Linked DNA regions of Methylomagnum ishizawai. The protein of the gene in region 3 interacts with the protein of the main gene of each other region in a pairwise test. Links are inferred from orthologs where the notes say so. Each region holds a gene or a part of one and is shown on either strand. Other genes may lie near its edges.

Region 1 (5,641 bases), 290 kb from region 3 along the record:
GTCGTAGGCGGCACGCAAATCCCGCTCGGCGGCGTCCAGATTCAGCGGCGCGAGTTCGCGGCCTTCGGCATCGTGGCGGCCCTCGATTTCCAGCACCCGCGCATACAAGGGCGCGGGGCGGCGGATTTCCAGGGCGAAGATATCGGGCCGGTTCTGATAACCGATCCGCAACGCATCGGCGAAGCCTTGGGTGATGGCGAGCAGCGTGGGTTCGCCCTTGCGCTCCAACAGGGCATTGGTGCCGACCGTGGTGCCCATTTTGACGGCTTCGATCCCCGCCAAGGGCGCGTCGGCGGCCAGCCCCAGAATATCGCGGATGCCTTGCAAGGCGGCATCGGCATAGCGCTCGGGATGGTCGGACAGCAGCTTATGCGTCAGCAAAGCGCCATCGGGACGGCGGGCCACGATGTCGGTGAAGGTGCCGCCACGGTCAATCCAGAATTGCCAAGTCGTCATAGGATTGGAAGGGGGAGGAAACGGCGGGAAATCCCGGCGGCGGGCGAAATAGTTGACTCTTTTGCTAGGATATGTAACCCTACAATTTACATGCTATCCGTGTGAATTCCAGGGAGCCACACCGTGCGCTTAACCACCAAAGGCCGCTATGCGGTCACCGCCTTGCTTGATCTTGCCTATCATAGCGAAAAAAGGCCGGTGACATTGACCGACATCGCCAAGCGACAGCATATCTCGCTGTCCTATCTGGAACAGTTGTTCGCCCGTCTACGCCGGGCCGGTATGGTGGAAGGCGTCCGGGGTCCGGGTGGCGGCTACCAACTGAGCCGCGACGCCGGCCAGATCAGCATCGCCGATATCATCGCCGCCGTGGACGAGACCATCGATTCCACCCGCTGCGGCGGCAAGGGCAACTGCCAGAACAGCCAGCCCTGCCTGACCCACGATCTGTGGATGGGCCTCAGCGACCAAATCCGCCAGTATTTGGATTCCATCAGCCTGCAAGACGTCCTGCAACGCAAGAACGTCCGCCAGGTCGCCGAACGCCAGGACAAGCAAGCCACCACCTTCGGCCTGGACATACCGCTGCAACGCGACCTCATGATGTGATCCCTCAAGACCATGGTCTATCTGGACCACAACGCCACCACCCCGCTGGACGGGCGGGTGTGGGAGGCGATGCGGCCTTATCTCCAGGCTTTCTACGGCAATCCATCCGGCTTGTATAAGCTCGGCCGCCTGAGCCGCAGCGCCATCGACACCGCCCGCCAACAAGTCGCGGCCCTGGTCGGGGCCGATCCTGCCGAAGTCATCTTCACCAGCGGCGGCACCGAGGCCAACAACCTCGCGTTGAAAGGCTTGGCCCAGGCGCTGCCGCCCGGCCTCGCCGTGGCCGGTGCCACCGAACATCCCTCCGTCAGCGAACCCTTGCGCTTCCTGGAACAACTGGGCTGGCGGGTGGTAACCCTGCCAGTGGACCGCGCTGGACAGCCCGAGACCGATCATCTCGATACGCTGCCCCGCGATGGCTTCCGCTTCGCCACCCTGATGCTCGCCAACAACGAAACCGGCGTGATCCACAATATCGGCCCGCTGGCGGAGTGGGTGGCCGGACGCGGCGGCTTCCTGCATTGCGACGCGGTGCAGGCGGCGGGCAAGATTGCGCTGGACTTCAAGCGCGGCGGGGCGCATTCGCTCGCGCTGTCGGCACACAAGATTTATGGTCCCAAGGGCGTCGGTGCCTTGGTGGTGGACCGCTCGGTGCCGCTCGAACCCCTGCTGCACGGCGGCGGACAAGAGCGCGGCCAACGCGGCGGCACCGAAAACGTGGCGGCAATCGTCGGCTTCGGCCAGGCGGCGGAACTGGCGCTCACCGAACTGGAAGCGCGTAGCGCCCGGCTGCTGCAACTGCGCCAGCGTTTGGAAGCGGGCTTGCGGGAACTGCCCGGAATCAACATTTTTGCCGAGCGGGCCGAGCGCCTGCCCAATACCGTGCAATTCGCCATCGCAGGGTTCGACGGCGAAACCCTGGTGATGAACCTGGACCGCCAGGGCATCGCGGTCTCCAGCGGTTCGGCCTGCGCCAGCGGCGGCGGCGAGCCCAGCCCGGTCTTGACCGCCATGGGCGTTCCGGCGGATTTGGCCAAGGGGGCTATCCGGGCCAGCCTGGGCCAGGACAACACCGAAGCCGATATCGAGCGCTTCCTGGCCGCTTTGCGAACCCTGACCAGCACCCTACGCGGCTGAAACCTCGTGATAAACTGACGGAACCCCGTCTAAAGCACACAGCCCGACTCATTCCATCCCCACCCAGAGGATTCCCCACCATGTCCATCATACTCACCGAACCCGCCGCGACCCAGGTCTCCAAGCAATTGGCGAAACGCGGCACCGGGCTAGGGCTACGGCTGGGCGTGAAGCCCGCAGGCTGCACCGGCTTCGCCTATGTGGTCGATTACGCCGACGCCATCGAGGCCGACGATACGGTGTTCGAGCAGCACGGGGCCAAGGTCGTGGTCAAACAAGGCGACCTTGCCTACCTGGACGGCGTCGAAATCGATTTCCGCCGCGAAGGCATCAGCGAAGCCTTCAAATTCCACAACCCCAATATCAAGGCCACCTGCGGCTGTGGCGAAAGTTTCGCGGTCTGACGCGGCTTTTCTTACTTCCCGCACATAATTCCAGTAAAATCCGCGACTTTTACCCGCAACCCAAGAACCCAGGAGATTCCATGGCGGTCGAACGCACCATTTCCATCATCAAGCCCGACGCTGTTGCCAAGAACGTGATCGGCGCGATCTACAGCCGCTTCGAGCAGGCCGGCCTCCAGATCGTGGCGGCCAAGATGCTGCACCTCAGCCGCGAACAGGCCGAGGGCTTCTACGCCGTCCACCGCGAGCGCGGCTTCTTCAACGACCTAGTGGGCTTCATGATCTCCGGCCCGGTGATGGTCCAAGTCCTCGAAGGCGAGGACGCCATCCTCAAAAACCGCGAAATCATGGGTGCCACCAACCCCAAGGACGCCGCCCCCGGCACGATCCGCGCCGACTTCGCCGTCAGCATCGACGAGAACGCGGTGCACGGCTCCGACAGCCCGGAAACGGCGGCGCAGGAAATCGCTTACTTCTTCCAACCGAATGAACTCTGTCCCCGCACCCGTTGATTCCGGCGAAATCCCCGGAACCACCAACCTGCTCGGTCTCGACCGGAAGGCCATGGAGGCCTTCTGCGCCGGGATCGGCGAAAAGCCGTTCCGCGCTTCGCAGTTGCTGCAATGGATCCATCAGCGCGGCGTCGACGACTTCGCCTTGATGACCAATCTCAGCAAAGTATTCCGCGCCAAGCTGGCCGACACTTGCGAAATCCGCGCCCCCGAGATCGTCCTGGCACAGAAATCCGCCGACGGCACCTGCAAATGGGTGTTGCAAACCGACTCCCAAAACCGGGTCGAAACCGTGTTCATCCCGGAGGAAGGCCGCGGCACCTTGTGCGTGTCCTCGCAAGTCGGCTGCGCCCTGGAGTGCTCGTTCTGCTCCACGGCCAAGCAAGGCTTCAACCGGAATTTGAGCGTGGCCGAAATCATCGGCCAAGTGTGGACCGCCCAGCGCGAATTGGGCGAAGGCCGCATCACCAACGTGGTGCTGATGGGCATGGGCGAACCCTTGCTCAACTTCAACAACGTGGTGTCCGCCATCTCGTTGATGCTGGACGATTTCACCTATGGGCTATCGAAGCGGCGGGTGACGCTCAGCACCTCCGGCGTGGTGCCCGCGCTGGACCGGCTGGCCGAAGTCACCGATATCAGCCTCGCCGTATCCCTGCACGCGCCGCACGACGAACTGCGCGATGTGCTGGTGCCGATCAACCGCAAATATCCGATCCGGGAATTGCTGGCCGCCTGCAAGCGCTATATCGGCCAGGATGGCCGCCGCAAAGTGACTTTCGAATACGTCATGCTGGATGGCATCAACGACAGCCCGGCCCATGCCAAGGCGCTGGTGCGCCTGCTCAGCCATGTGCCCTCGAAGGTGAACCTGATCCCGTTCAATCCCTTCCCCGGCACCGACTACCGCTGTTCCACCCCGGAAAACCTCCGTAGGTTCAGCGAAATCCTGCAACAAGCCGGGCTGATCACCACCACCCGCAAGACCCGCGGCGACGATATCGACGCAGCCTGTGGCCAATTGGTGGGCAAGGTCAACGACCGCACCCGTAGGCAAATCCGCCTGCAACAGGCCGCCACCGCCGCGCCATGAACGTCCACCGCTCGACCGCCTGGGTTTTCGCAAGCTTGCTCGGAGCCTGTTCGTCGAGTCCAGAAACCATCCAAACCTTGCCGCAACCCGCGCCCGTCAAATACAGCCCGCAAGAGGCTTCCAAGATTTATGTCGAAAAAGGCGTGAAATACATGGAAGCGGGCAGCTACGAAATCGCCTTGCAGGATATGAAGCGGGCCATCGACTTGGACGACGACAACAGCGAGGCGTATAACTCCATCGGCGTACTCTACGAACGCATCGACGACTATCCCAACGCCGACGCCAGTTTCAAGAAGGCGCTGTCGCTCAAGCCCGATAATTACGGGGCTCGCAACAATTACGGGCGCTTCCTGTGCAACCACGGCAAGGCCCAGGACGCTTTCGAGCAATTCAACCAGATCATCGGCAACAAGCTGTACGACCAGCCCTGGGTGGTCCTGACCAATGCCGGCATCTGCGCCCGCAAAACGGGCAAGAAAACCGAGGCCGAAGGCTATTTGCGGCAGGCTTTGGACGCCGCACCCAATTTCCCGCCCAGCTTGCTGGAAATGGCGAAACTGAGCCGCGAGAACCGCCAGCTCATGTCGGCGCGGGCCTTCCTAGAACGCTATTTCGCCGCCGCCGGCCCCAATCCCGAAGCGCTCAAGCTCGGCATCGAAATCGAAACCGCGCTGGGCAACGAGGAAGCCGCCCAGGAATACGCCACCACGCTCAGGCAGCGCTTCCCCGGCGGCAAATAGCCCCGAGCATCCGCCGCCCCGTACCGCCGGGGCGAATCTTCATCAGGAGTATCAATGGCTGAAAACATCCAGGCGATCCGCGGGATGCACGATATCCTCCCGGACCAAACGCCGCGCTGGCACCATGTCGAGGCGGTGCTGCGCCGGGTCATGGCGGCCTATGGCTACCGCGAAATCCGTATGCCGCTGGTGGAAAAGACCGAGTTGTTCAAGCGTTCCATCGGCGAAGTCACCGATATCGTCGAGAAGGAAATGTACACCTTCGAGGACCGCAACGGCGATTCCCTGACCCTGCGCCCGGAAGGCACGGCGGGTTGCCTGCGGGCCTGTTTGGAACATGGTTTGATCCATAACCAAGCCCACCGGCTGTGGTACGCCGGGCCGATGTTCCGTCATGAGCGCCCGCAGAAAGGCCGCTACCGCCAATTCCATCAACTCGGCGTCGAGGCTTACGGGATGCCCGGCCCCGATATCGACGCGGAACTGATCCTGCTGTGCCGGAGGCTGTGGCGCGAACTCGGGTTAGGCCACAAGCTGGAATTGCAGCTCAATTCGTTGGGCACGGCGGAAGAGCGCCTGGCCTACCGCGCCAAGCTGGTCGAATACTTCCGGGCGCATTATGAACAGTTGGACGAGGACAGCCGGCGGCGGCTGGAAACCAATCCCCTGCGCATCCTCGACAGCAAG
Region 2 (5,428 bases), 1.4 Mb from region 3 along the record:
GGTCGTCAAGCTCAAGAAAAAGCCCAAGCCGCTGTTCTCCCCCTCCAAGAAAGCCATCACCACCAAGGATATCGCCATCTTCAGCCGCCAGTTGGCGACCATGCTGTCGGCGGGCGTGCCCCTAGTCCAAGCCTTCGAGATCGTGGGCCGCGGCCATGAAAATCCCAGCATGCAGGAGTTGATCCTCGCCATCAAAGCCGATGTCGAAGGCGGCAGCACCCTGGCCGAAGCCTTGGGCAAGCATCCTTTATATTTCGACGAATTGTTCTGCAACCTGGTCCATGCCGGCGAACAAGCCGGTGTCCTGGAAACCCTGTTACACAAGATCGCCGAGTACAAGGAAAAGACCGAATCGATCAAGGCCAAGATCAAGAAGGCGCTGACCTATCCGGCGGCGGTGCTGGTCATCGCCATGATCGTGAGCGCCATCCTCTTGATTTTCGTGGTACCCCAGTTCGAGGCCTTGTTCAAGGGCTTCGGCGCGGACTTGCCGGCCTTCACCAAGATGGTGGTCTCCATGTCGCAATTCCTCCAAGCTTACTGGTACATCGTCCTCGGGACCGTCATGGGCGTGGGCTGGGTTTTCATCAACCTCAAGAAGCGCTCCAAAGCCTTCAACCACGGGCTGGACCGATTGATCCTGCAAATCCCCGCCATCGGCGTGATCATCCACAAGGCCGCCATCGCCCGCTTCGCCCGCACCCTGTCCACCATGTCGGCGGCGGGCGTGCCCTTGGTGGAGGCCTTGCAATCGGTGTCGGGGGCCACCGGCAATATCGTCTACTCCCTAGCGGTCCTCAAAATGCGCGACGACGTATCCACCGGCACCCAGTTGCAAATGTCGATGCGACAGGCCGACTTGTTCCCCAACATGGTGATCCAGATGGTCGCCATCGGCGAGGAATCCGGCTCCCTCGACAGCATGTTGGGCAAGGTGGCCGATTTCTACGAGGAGGAGGTCGATAACGCCGTGGACTCCCTAAGCAGCCTGCTCGAACCCATGATCATGGCGATCCTGGGCGTGATCGTGGGCGGCTTGGTGATCGCGATGTACCTGCCGATCTTCAAACTGGGTTCCGCCATCTAAGCCTATGAATTCATTCGATATCCTGGCCGAAAACCCCGCCGGGTTCCTGGCTGTCGTCGGCTTGGTGGGCCTGACGGTCGGCAGCTTCCTCAACGTGGTCATCCACCGGCTGCCCATCATGCTGGAACGTTCCTGGAAACAGGAATGCCGCAACTACCTGGAACTGGAACCCGAGGCCGCGCCGGAAGCGCCCTACAACCTGCTGACGCCCCGCTCCCATTGCCCCCAGTGCGCCAAGCCGGTCGGCATCGGGGAGAACATCCCCGTCCTCAGCTACTTGCTGCTGCGCGGGCGTTGTTCCGGCTGCGGGACGCGGATTTCGCCGCGCTATCCGGCGGTGGAATTGCTGACCGCCCTGGTCTCGGTGGCCGTGGCCTACCGTTTTGGCTTCGGGCCACAAACCGCCGCCGCCCTGCCCCTGAGTTGGTGCCTTATCGCCTTGACCTTCATCGATATCGACCGGCAATTGCTGCCCGACAGCCTGACCCTGCCGATGCTGTGGCTGGGCCTGTTCCTCAGCCTGTTCGGGATTTTCACCGACAGCACGGCCAGTATCCTCGGGGCCATCTTCGGCTATCTGAGCCTGTGGACGGTCTATCAATTGTTCAAACTGGCGACCGGCAAGGAAGGCATGGGCTATGGCGATTTCAAGCTGCTGGCCCTGATCGGCGCGTGGCTGGGCTGGGACAAACTGCCGATGGTGATTTTATTGTCCTCGCTGGTGGGCGCTGTGATCGGCATCGCCATGATCCTCTTGTCCCGCCAGGAACGGGGTACACCGATCCCGTTCGGCCCCTACCTCGCCATCGCCGGTTGGATCGCCCTGGTTTGGGGCGATGCCATCAACGCGGCCTATCTCGGCCAATTCCACTAAACCCATGTTCAAAGTGGGCTTGACCGGCGGCATCGGCAGCGGCAAAACCACGGTCGCCGAACTGTTCGCGGCGAAGGGCGTGCCGGTGCTGGACGCCGACCGGGTCGCCCGCGATCTGGTCGAACCCGGCCAACCGGCCCTCGCCGCCATCGCCGGGCGTTTCGGCCCGGATATCCTCAAGGCGGGCTGCCTGGACCGGGAACGGCTACGGCGGATCGTGTTCGCGGACCCCGCGGAGCGCCGCTGGCTCGAAGCCTTGCTCCATCCCAGGGTCTACGCCGAACTGGAACGGCGGATGGCGGCGCTGGCCACGCCTTATTGCCTCTTGGTCGTCCCCTTGCTGCTGGAAACCGGTCGGCGCGGCTTGGTGGACCGGCTGCTGGTGGTGGATTGCCCGGTGGGTCTCCAGCGGCAACGGCTACAAACGCGGGACGGCATCGACGCCGCCCAGGCCAACCGCATGTTGTCCGCCCAGATCGACCGCCCGCAACGCCAAGCCGCCGCCGACGATATCCTCGAAAACACCGGCACCGTGGCCGACCTCGCCGGGCCGGTGGAACGCCTGCACCGGCTTTATCTGGCCCTCGCATCGGATTCCAGGCCCGGAAACGCCGCGCCGCCGCCATAAAACCGTCGCTATTGACTAATAAGGTCGATCAACGAAAATGTTGCCCGCCTATGGACGGGCACCCACCCAAGCCAAACCGGATTGGCCCCCGACATCCCTGACCGGATTCTTCCCCTTGAACAACTTCACTATCTACGAATTTCCGCTGAACGAACGGATCCGCCTCTTCATGCGCCTCGAACAATTGTTCCAACAGGTCGATCACTTCGTGGCCGGGGCTTCGGTCTGGGACAGCCGGGCCGTCATCTCGACCCTGCTGGACGTGCTGAGCCTGTTCAGCCGCAACGACCTCAAATCCGAAACGCTCAAGGAACTGGACCGGCACTCGGCGGCGCTGGCCAAGCTGACCCGCACCCAACCGGATATCGACCATGGCAAGGTGGAGACCCTCCTGGCCCGGCTCGACGCCCTGAGCAAGGAACTCTACGGCAATCCCGGCAAGATCGGCGTCTCCCTGATGGAGAACGACCTGTTCAAAAGCATCTCGCAGCGCAGCACCATTCCCGGCGGAACATGCAGCTTCGACCTGCCCGCCTTCCATTATTGGCTGCAACTCGACGACGCCCAGCGTCGGCGCGACCTGGAGGAATGGATCCTCCCGTTCCAGGCGATCCGCACCGCCATCGATCTTCTGCTCAACTTCATCCGCAGCTACGGCACGCCCGGCCTGGAAATCGCCGCCACGGGTTTTTTCCAAAAAACCCTGGACCACACCCTGCCCTACCAATTGCTACGGGTGGCAATCGAGCGCGGCCAGCCCTATTTCGCCGAGATCAGCGGCGGCAAACACCGCTTTACCGTGCGCTTCATGCGGCCCGACGCCACTGGACGGCCCGTGCAATGCCCGGAAGACGTGCGGTTCCAACTCACCTGCTGCCTGTTGTGAAGCCACCATGGCCACGACGGTGCGATGCCCCACTTGCGGCCGGCCCGTGGAATGGACCGAAGCCTGGCCGTTCCGGCCTTTTTGCGGCAAGCGCTGCAAGCTGATCGATCTCGGGGCGTGGGCCACCGAGTCCTACGCCATCCCGGCCGAAGCCGAACAGCCTCCCGCCGCTCCGGCGGACCCCGACACCTAGTGCTCTGTCACCCGTCGAATGTGGGGTAGAGCTTGCGGAGCTTGATGCGGGCGTCGGCGGTGGTGAATTGCCAATTGGCCTTGACCTGGGTTTGGTTGCGGCGCTCTGTCCAGGCGGCGACGTGGCGGACCAGGTCGTCCCGTTGGCCGACGCGCTCGGGCAGGTCGCGGGCCAGGGCGCTCAGTTCGATCTCGGCCATGTCCAGCCAACTGCCGTGCTTGGGCGTGTGGTGGATCTCCAAGCGCTCGGCGATCCGCCGGGCTTCCTCCGGCGGGAAGGCCTCGTACAGGCTGGCCGCCGAGTGCGTGTTCAACTGGTCCATGACCACCACGACCTTGTCCGCGTCCCGGTAGCGTCCATCGACCAGGTCCCGGACGATTCCGGCGAAGTCCTTGCGGGTCCGGCCCTCGGTGACCCGGGCCTCGCGCCATCCCGCCAGGGGCTCGAAGGCCATGAACAGGCTGCCCACCCCGTTGCGGACGTACTCGCTGTCGTAGCGCTCCGGCTGGCCGGGCCCCATCGGCAGGGGTTCGCGCACCTCGCCCACCAACTGGACGAAGGACTCGTCCAAGCAGACCACCGGCAGCCTGGGGTCGTAGGGCCGCCGGTAGACCTCCAGCACGTCCTCCATGTCGGCTACGAACTCGGCCGAGGCCTTGGGCGGGATGACCCACATCTTGCGGAGGTGGGGCTTGAGCTCGTTTTTTTGAGCGTGCGCCGCACGGTTTCGTAGGACACGGTTTCGGCGTAGTCCAGTTCGACCATCCGGTCCGCCAGCAACCGCAGCGTCCAGCGCGGCTTGCCCCCGGGCGGCTCGGAACAGGCCAGCGCGATCAGCCGCGCCTCCTGCTCCCCGTCCAGCAGGCGGGCGTACACCCGGTCGGTCGGTTTGGGCACCAAGGCGGCTTCAATGCCCTGCTCCACGAAACGTTGCCGTACCCGCTCCACCGTGCGGACGTCCACGTTCAACGCCTCCGCTATCCCGGCGTCGGTGCGGCCCGGACCGCCCTCGGCCTCGTCGGCCTGCAACAGGATGCGGGCATGGGCCAGCTTCCGCGCCGCGCCTTTGCCACTCCCGATCAACCCCTTCAAATCGCCCCGCTCCTCGGCGGTGAGCGTCACCCGGTATCGCTTCGCCATCTCACACCTCCGGTCCCTCGGTTTGGCAATGCCCGCCAAACCTTCAAGCCTTAGACCCGGCAACCTAGGCGTGATGCTGCACTAGCGCATTTTCGGTTTGGGTGTACGCAAAAATTTTTTGCTCCCCGCCCTTGAAAACAAACAGCCCCGTCTCTACTTCGCTAGCAGCCCTCAAGGGCGAGTGCTAACACCGTTCGGCACTCCAACAAATCGACGGAGGCGGGCCGCCTGACCGGCCCGCCACAGTTTCCAACACAACTCCCGGATGATCGGGAAAAGGATCGTAAACCATGAAAATCCGCCCTTTACATGACCGTGTCGTCGTCAAGCGCTGGGAAGAAGAACGCACCTCCCCCGGCGGCATCGTGATCCCCGATTCGGCCAAGGAAAAGCCCATCAAGGGCGAAGTGGTGGCTGTCGGCCTAGGCAAACCCCTGGACAATGGCGATGTGCGCGCCCCCGGCGTGAAAGTCGGCGACAAGGTGTTGTTCGGCAAATACGCCGGCAACGAAGTCAAGATCGACGGCACCGAATATCTGATGCTGCGCGAAGACGACATCATGGGCGTATTCGTAGCCTAAACCCACCGACCGCCAACCGACACATTAGGAGATTAAGCA
Region 3 (5,564 bases):
TCGGCCCTGGCCATGGACAAGCTCAGGACCAAATTGTGCTGGATCGGCGCGGGACTGCCGACCCCGCGTTGGATGCTGTTGCGCTCGGAAGCGGACTTAACCATTTGCGCGGAAACATTGAATTTCCCGGTTATCGTAAAACCCGCCGAGGAAGGTTCCAGTATCGGTATGAGCCGGGCCGAAAATTCTGCGGAATTATTAGAAGCATGGCGCCGCGCTTCGCAATATAATTGCGCGGTTTTCGCCGAGACTTGGGTGACCGGGGCCGAATATACCGCCGCCGTCCTGGACGGCGAGCCGCTGCCCCTGATCCGGTTGGAAACACCTAATACTTTCTACGATTTCGATGCCAAATACCGCGCCGCCACCACGCGCTACCATTGCCCCTGTGGCCTACTCCCGGAAACCGAATCCAAGCTACGTGAGCTGGCCGTACGGGCTTGCGCGACCGTGGGCGTGACGGGCTGGGGCCGGGTGGACTTGCTGGTCGATGGCGTGGGCGAACCCTGGTTGATCGAAGTCAATACCGTGCCCGGCATGACCGACCATAGCTTGGTGCCGATGGCGGCGCGGACGGCGGGCCTCGATTTCGACGCCCTGGTCTGGCGTATTTTGGAAACCAGTTTCGATCCGCGGCGCTAAACCCGGATGCCCAGGTATACCCGGCCACGGGCGCGGCCCCAACCACGGCGCTTTCCCGTACTCCGGTTGTTGGTCGCGTTGGGGAGTATGACCGCACTGGTGCTGGTCGCCGCCAAACTGAGCCAAAACCGGCTGGAAACTTATCTACCCATGAAGTATGTCCGGGTGGAAGGCTCGATTTGGAACCTGGATATGGACGCCTTCGAGCAAACCCTGGCTCCCTATACCCATAGCGGGTATTTCTCGACCGATATGGAACGGATCGAAACGGAGGCCAAAACCTTCGCCTGGGTGGATAGGGTACGGGTGGAGCGGCTGTGGCCTGATACTTTGGTGGTGCGGATCGAAGAGCAAAAACCCATCGCCCGCTGGGATGGGGACAGCCTCCTCAACGACCGGGGCGAGCGCTTCACCCCGCCGAGCGTGGCGGATTACCAACATCTACCACGGCTATCCGGCCCGGAAGGCCAGGAAAAACTGGTACTAGGCACTTTGCGGGCGCTCAACGCCAAGCTGGAACGGCGGAACCTACGCATCGTCACCCTGAGCCTGAGCAAACGCCGGGCCTGGGTAGCGCGACTGGAGAACAGCGTGGAAATCGTGTTCGGCCATCAAGACCCCTTGGCGGCCTTGGAACGCACCCTATCCCTGCTGCCGCGTTTGGGGGAAGATCGTATCGCGGCCATCCAGAAATTGGATTTACGTTATCCCAACGGTTTCTCGGTCATCTGGAAACCCTTGGAACCAGAACCACCGCCCACCGGCAATCCCCCCGGCGGAGCGCTGGAACAAGCCCCACGGATACCTGAAGCAACCCTCGAACCGAAGTTTCGACTGACCCAAACGGATAAAACAACGATTCAATGGCTAGAAAATCGGATCGCAACCTGATTGTGGGCTTGGATATCGGCACCTCGAAGGTCGCCTGCATCGTCGGCGAAATCGGCGAGGACGGCGATATCGAAGTGATCGGCATCGGCAGCCATCCTTCCCGCGGCCTCAAGAAAGGCGTGGTGGTGAACCTGGAAACCACCGTGCAGTCGATCCAACGGGCGGTCGAGGAAGCCGAGTTGATGGCGGGTTGCCGGATCCACTCGGTTTACGCCGGCATCGCGGGTAGCCATATCAGCAGCATGAATTCGCATGGTATTGTCGCCATCAAGGACAAGGAAGTGGTGCAAAGCGACGTGGACCGGGTGATCGATTCCGCCCGCGCCGTCGCCATCCCCGCCGACCAGAAAATTTTGCACATCCTGCCCCAGGAATTCGTCATCGACCGGCAGGAAGGCATCAAGGAACCCATCGGCATGTCGGGCATCCGCCTGGAAGCGCGGGTGCATATCGTGACCGGCGCGGTCAGCGCGGCGCAGAACATCGTCAAATGCATCCGCCGCTGCGGCCTGGAAGTCGAGGATATCATCCTGGAACAGTTGGCCTCCTGCGCGGCGGTGCTGACCGAGGACGAGAAGGATTTGGGCGTCTGCCTGGTCGATATCGGCGGCGGCACCACCGACATGGCGGTGTTCACCCACGGCGCGATCCGGCATACGGCGGTCATCCCCATCGCGGGCGACCAAGTGACCAACGATATTGCAGTGGCGCTCAGGACGCCGACCCAGTTCGCCGAGGACATCAAGATCAAGCAGGCCTGCGCCCTGACCCAACTCGCCAAGCTGGAGGACACCATCGAGGTACCCAGCATCGGTGACCGGCCCGTGCGGCAGATTTCCCGGCTGAACTTGGCGGAGATCGTGGAGCCGCGCTACGAGGAACTGCTGTTGTTGGTGCAAGCGGAGTTGCGCCGCAGCGGCTTCGAGGACTTGATCGCCGCCGGGATCGTCCTGAGCGGCGGCAGTTCCAAGGTGGAGGGCTTGGTGGAACTCGCGGAGGAAATCTTCCATATGCCCGTTCGTCTCGGCATTCCGCAATACGTGACCGGACTCAACGAAGTGGTACGCAATCCGATCTACGCCACCGGCGTCGGTCTGTTGCTATTCGGCAAGCAACAACACGTCCAGAGCGAACCGCACATCGCCGTGGGCACCGGCTTCAAAGGATTGTGGGCACGGATGAAACAATGGTTTACGGGCAATTTTTGATTACAGACAGTTACGGTGGGGTTGAAACAATGAAATTCGAACTCGTGGATTCTTACAGCCAGAGCGCCGTCATCAAGGTGATCGGCATCGGCGGCGGTGGCGGCAACGCCGTCAACCATATGGTCAACAGCAGCATCGAGGGCGTGGATTTCATCTGCGCCAACACCGACGCCCAGGCGCTCAAGAGCATCCGGGCGCGTTCGGTGATCCAGCTCGGCAACGCCCTGACCAAGGGCCTGGGCGCGGGGGCCAACCCCGAGATCGGCCGCCAGGCCGCGCTCGACGACCGCGACCGCATCATGGAAGTGCTGGAAGGCGCGGACATGGTGTTCATCACCGCCGGCATGGGCGGCGGCACCGGCACCGGCGCGGCCCCGGTCATCGCCGAGATCGCCAAGGAAGCCGGCATCCTGACCGTGGCCGTGGTCACCAAGCCCTTCCCGTTCGAGGGCAAAAAGCGCCGCGACCTCGCGGAAAAGGGTATCGACGAACTCAGCCAGTTCGTGGACTCGCTCATCACCATCCCGAACGAAAAACTGCTGTCGGTGCTGGGCAAGGACGTGAGCCTCATCAGCGCCTTCGCCGCCGCCAACGACGTGTTGCTGGGCGCGGTGCAGGGCATCGCCGACCTCATCACCCGCCCCGGCCTCATCAACGTGGACTTCGCCGACGTGCGCACGGTCATGTCGGAAATGGGCATCGCCATGATGGGCACCGGCATCGGCCTCGGCGACCACCGCGCCCGCGAAGCCGCCGAAAAGGCCATCGCCAGCCCGCTGCTGGAAGACATCAGCCTGAGCGGTGCCCGCGGCGTCCTGGTCAACATCACCGCCTGCCAAGACCTCTCCATCGGCGAGTTCGGCGAAGTAGGCGAAACCGTGCGCGAATTCGCCTCCGACGAAGCCGTGGTGGTGATCGGCACCGCCATCGACCCGACCCTGGAGGACGAAGTGCGCGTGACCGTGGTGGCCACCGGCCTGTCCAGCCAGCGCCAAGCGGTCGAAGCCCCGATCAAGCTGGTGCGCAATACCTCCGGCGAGGTCGATTACGGCACCTACGAACGCCCGGCCAAATTCCGCAAGGAAGCCAAATCCGAAGGGCGCAACGAAACCAAGAAGGATATGGACCTGGAATATCTGGACATCCCGGCCTTCCTGCGCCGCCAAGCCGACTGAAGCGACGCTTTCCCCCGCTTCCAGAATGGGTGGCCAGGACCCGCCGCCCATTCCCCCCTTGCACGGTCTTTATCTTTCCAGCCCGGACGTGGCACGGGCCGTGCAGCTTCCTCCCTGTGGGTGGCCTAACCCACACGGACTCCATCCAATACTTCCAATAGGTGAACCGGATGATCAGGCAAAGAACACTGAAGAATGTCATCAGAGCGACCGGCGTGGGTTTGCATACCGGCGAAAAGGTTTATCTCACCCTGCGCCCGGCGGCGGCCAACACCGGGATCGTGTTCCGCCGGGTGGACCTGCCCGAGCCGGTGGTGATCGAGGCCCGGCCCCAGAACGTCGGCGAAACCACGCTGTCCACCACCCTGGTCAAGGACGGCGTGAAAATCTCCACGGTCGAGCATCTGCTATCGGCGCTGGCGGGCCTCGGCATCGACAACGCCTACGTCGATGTCAGCGCCCCGGAAGTGCCGATCATGGACGGCAGCGCCGGTCCCTTCGTCTTCCTGATCCAATCCGCCGGGGTCGAGGAACAGAACTCGCCCAAGCGCTTCATCCGCATCAAGAAGGCGGTGCGGGTCGAGGACGGCGACAAATGGGCCTGCTTCGAGCCTTACGACGGCTTCAAGGTGACTTTCACCATCGATTTCGACCACCCCGCCTTCCTCAAGGACACCCAGACCGCCAGCATCGACTTCTCCTCGACCTCGTTCGTGAAAGAAGTCAGCCGGGCGCGGACCTTCGGCTTCATGCGCGATATCGAAGCGCTCAGGAAGCGCCGCTTGGCCCTGGGCGGCAGCATGGACAACGCCGTGGTGGTGGACAATTATCGTGTGCTTAACGAAGACGGTCTTCGCTACGCGGACGAATTCGTCAAGCACAAGATTCTCGACGCCATCGGCGATTTGTATTTGCTGGGCCATAGCCTGATTGGCTCGTTCACCGGCCACAAATCCGGCCACGGCCTCAACAACCAATTGCTGCGCGAACTCCTGTTGCAAACCGACGCCTGGGAAGCGGTCACTTTCGACGACGACGAAGTGCTGCCGATCTATTTCATGCGGCTCGCCCAAGGGGCGCGCTGACCGCCTGTGATTCCCGGCGGGACGGCCCCGGCCGCCCGCCCCGACGCTTACAACACAGCCATTCCATAAGAAACCATCATGCGCAGGGTCATTTTCAATCAGAAAGGGGGGGTGGGTAAGTCCACGATCACCTGTAACCTCGCCGCCATCAGCGCCGCCGAGGGCAAGAAAACACTGGTCATCGACATGGATATCCAGGGCAATTCCACCCATTACCTGCTCGGCGACAAGGTGCCCGACCCCGACGCTACCCTGGCGCATTTCTTCAAGGAAACCCTCAGCCTCAACCCGTTCAGCAAGGGCCAGGAAGGACTGGACGACAACATCCACGCCACGCCCTTCCCCAACCTCTACGTGCTGCCCTCGCACCCGGAAATGGAACCCCTGCAAGGCCGTTTGGAATCGCGCTACAAAATCTACAAGCTGCGCGAGGCGCTGGACCAGCTCCAAGGCTATGAGCGCGTCTATATCGACACGCCGCCGATCCTGAATTTCTTCAGCCGCTCGGCCCTGATCGCCAGCCATGCCTGCCTGATCCCCTTCGATTGCGACCAATTCTCCCG

Evidence for each region.
Region 1: the proteins of ftsZ (region 3) and rlmN interact in binary tests that used the Escherichia coli proteins (3 or more experiments, as listed by UniProt). The link is inferred for Methylomagnum ishizawai from one-to-one orthologs.
Region 2: the proteins of ftsZ (region 3) and zapD interact in binary tests that used the Escherichia coli proteins (3 or more experiments, as listed by UniProt). The link is inferred for Methylomagnum ishizawai from one-to-one orthologs.

Annotation. Positions count from the first base shown.
Region 1 is NZ_FXAM01000001.1:315,416-321,056, reverse strand. What follows is about bases 2,172-5,151. They hold rlmN (dual-specificity RNA methyltransferase RlmN), read left to right. Parts: upstream 2,172-3,092; coding sequence 3,093-4,211; downstream 4,212-5,151. Other genes in these bases: hisS (histidine--tRNA ligase), read left to right, coding at 5,009-5,151; pilW (type IV pilus biogenesis/stability protein PilW), read left to right, coding at 4,208-4,954; ndk (nucleoside-diphosphate kinase), read left to right, coding at 2,687-3,118; B9N93_RS01310 (HesB/IscA family protein), read left to right, coding at 2,283-2,606; B9N93_RS01315 (cysteine desulfurase family protein), read left to right, coding at 2,172-2,202. Outside these bases: B9N93_RS01325 (hydantoinase B/oxoprolinase family protein), read right to left, coding at 1-456; Fe-S cluster assembly transcriptional regulator IscR, read left to right, coding at 580-1,065; more of B9N93_RS01315, read left to right, coding at 1,078-2,171; more of hisS, read left to right, coding at 5,152-5,641.
Region 2 is NZ_FXAM01000001.1:1,971,759-1,977,186, reverse strand. Bases 1,823-4,589 are described here. They hold zapD (cell division protein ZapD), read left to right. Parts: upstream 1,823-2,704; coding sequence 2,705-3,475; downstream 3,476-4,589. Other genes in these bases: yacG (DNA gyrase inhibitor YacG), read left to right, coding at 3,483-3,668; coaE (dephospho-CoA kinase), read left to right, coding at 1,966-2,589; B9N93_RS08850 (prepilin peptidase), read left to right, coding at 1,823-1,961. In the rest of the region: B9N93_RS08855 (type II secretion system F family protein), read left to right, coding at 1-1,087; more of B9N93_RS08850, read left to right, coding at 1,092-1,822; co-chaperone GroES, read left to right, coding at 5,099-5,389. UniProt on the Escherichia coli protein: Cell division factor that enhances FtsZ-ring assembly. Directly interacts with FtsZ and promotes bundling of FtsZ protofilaments, with a reduction in FtsZ GTPase activity.
Region 3 is NZ_FXAM01000001.1:605,907-611,470, reverse strand. Bases 1,941-4,843 are described here. They hold ftsZ (cell division protein FtsZ), read left to right. Parts: upstream 1,941-2,770; coding sequence 2,771-3,916; downstream 3,917-4,843. Other genes in these bases: lpxC (UDP-3-O-acyl-N-acetylglucosamine deacetylase), read left to right, coding at 4,087-4,843; ftsA (cell division protein FtsA), read left to right, coding at 1,941-2,741. In the rest of the region: B9N93_RS02655 (D-alanine--D-alanine ligase), read left to right, coding at 1-642; B9N93_RS02650 (cell division protein FtsQ/DivIB), read left to right, coding at 730-1,533; more of ftsA, read left to right, coding at 1,506-1,940; more of lpxC, read left to right, coding at 4,844-5,001; B9N93_RS02630 (ParA family protein), read left to right, coding at 5,080-5,564. UniProt on the Escherichia coli protein: Essential cell division protein that forms a contractile ring structure (Z ring) at the future cell division site. The regulation of the ring assembly controls the timing and the location of cell division.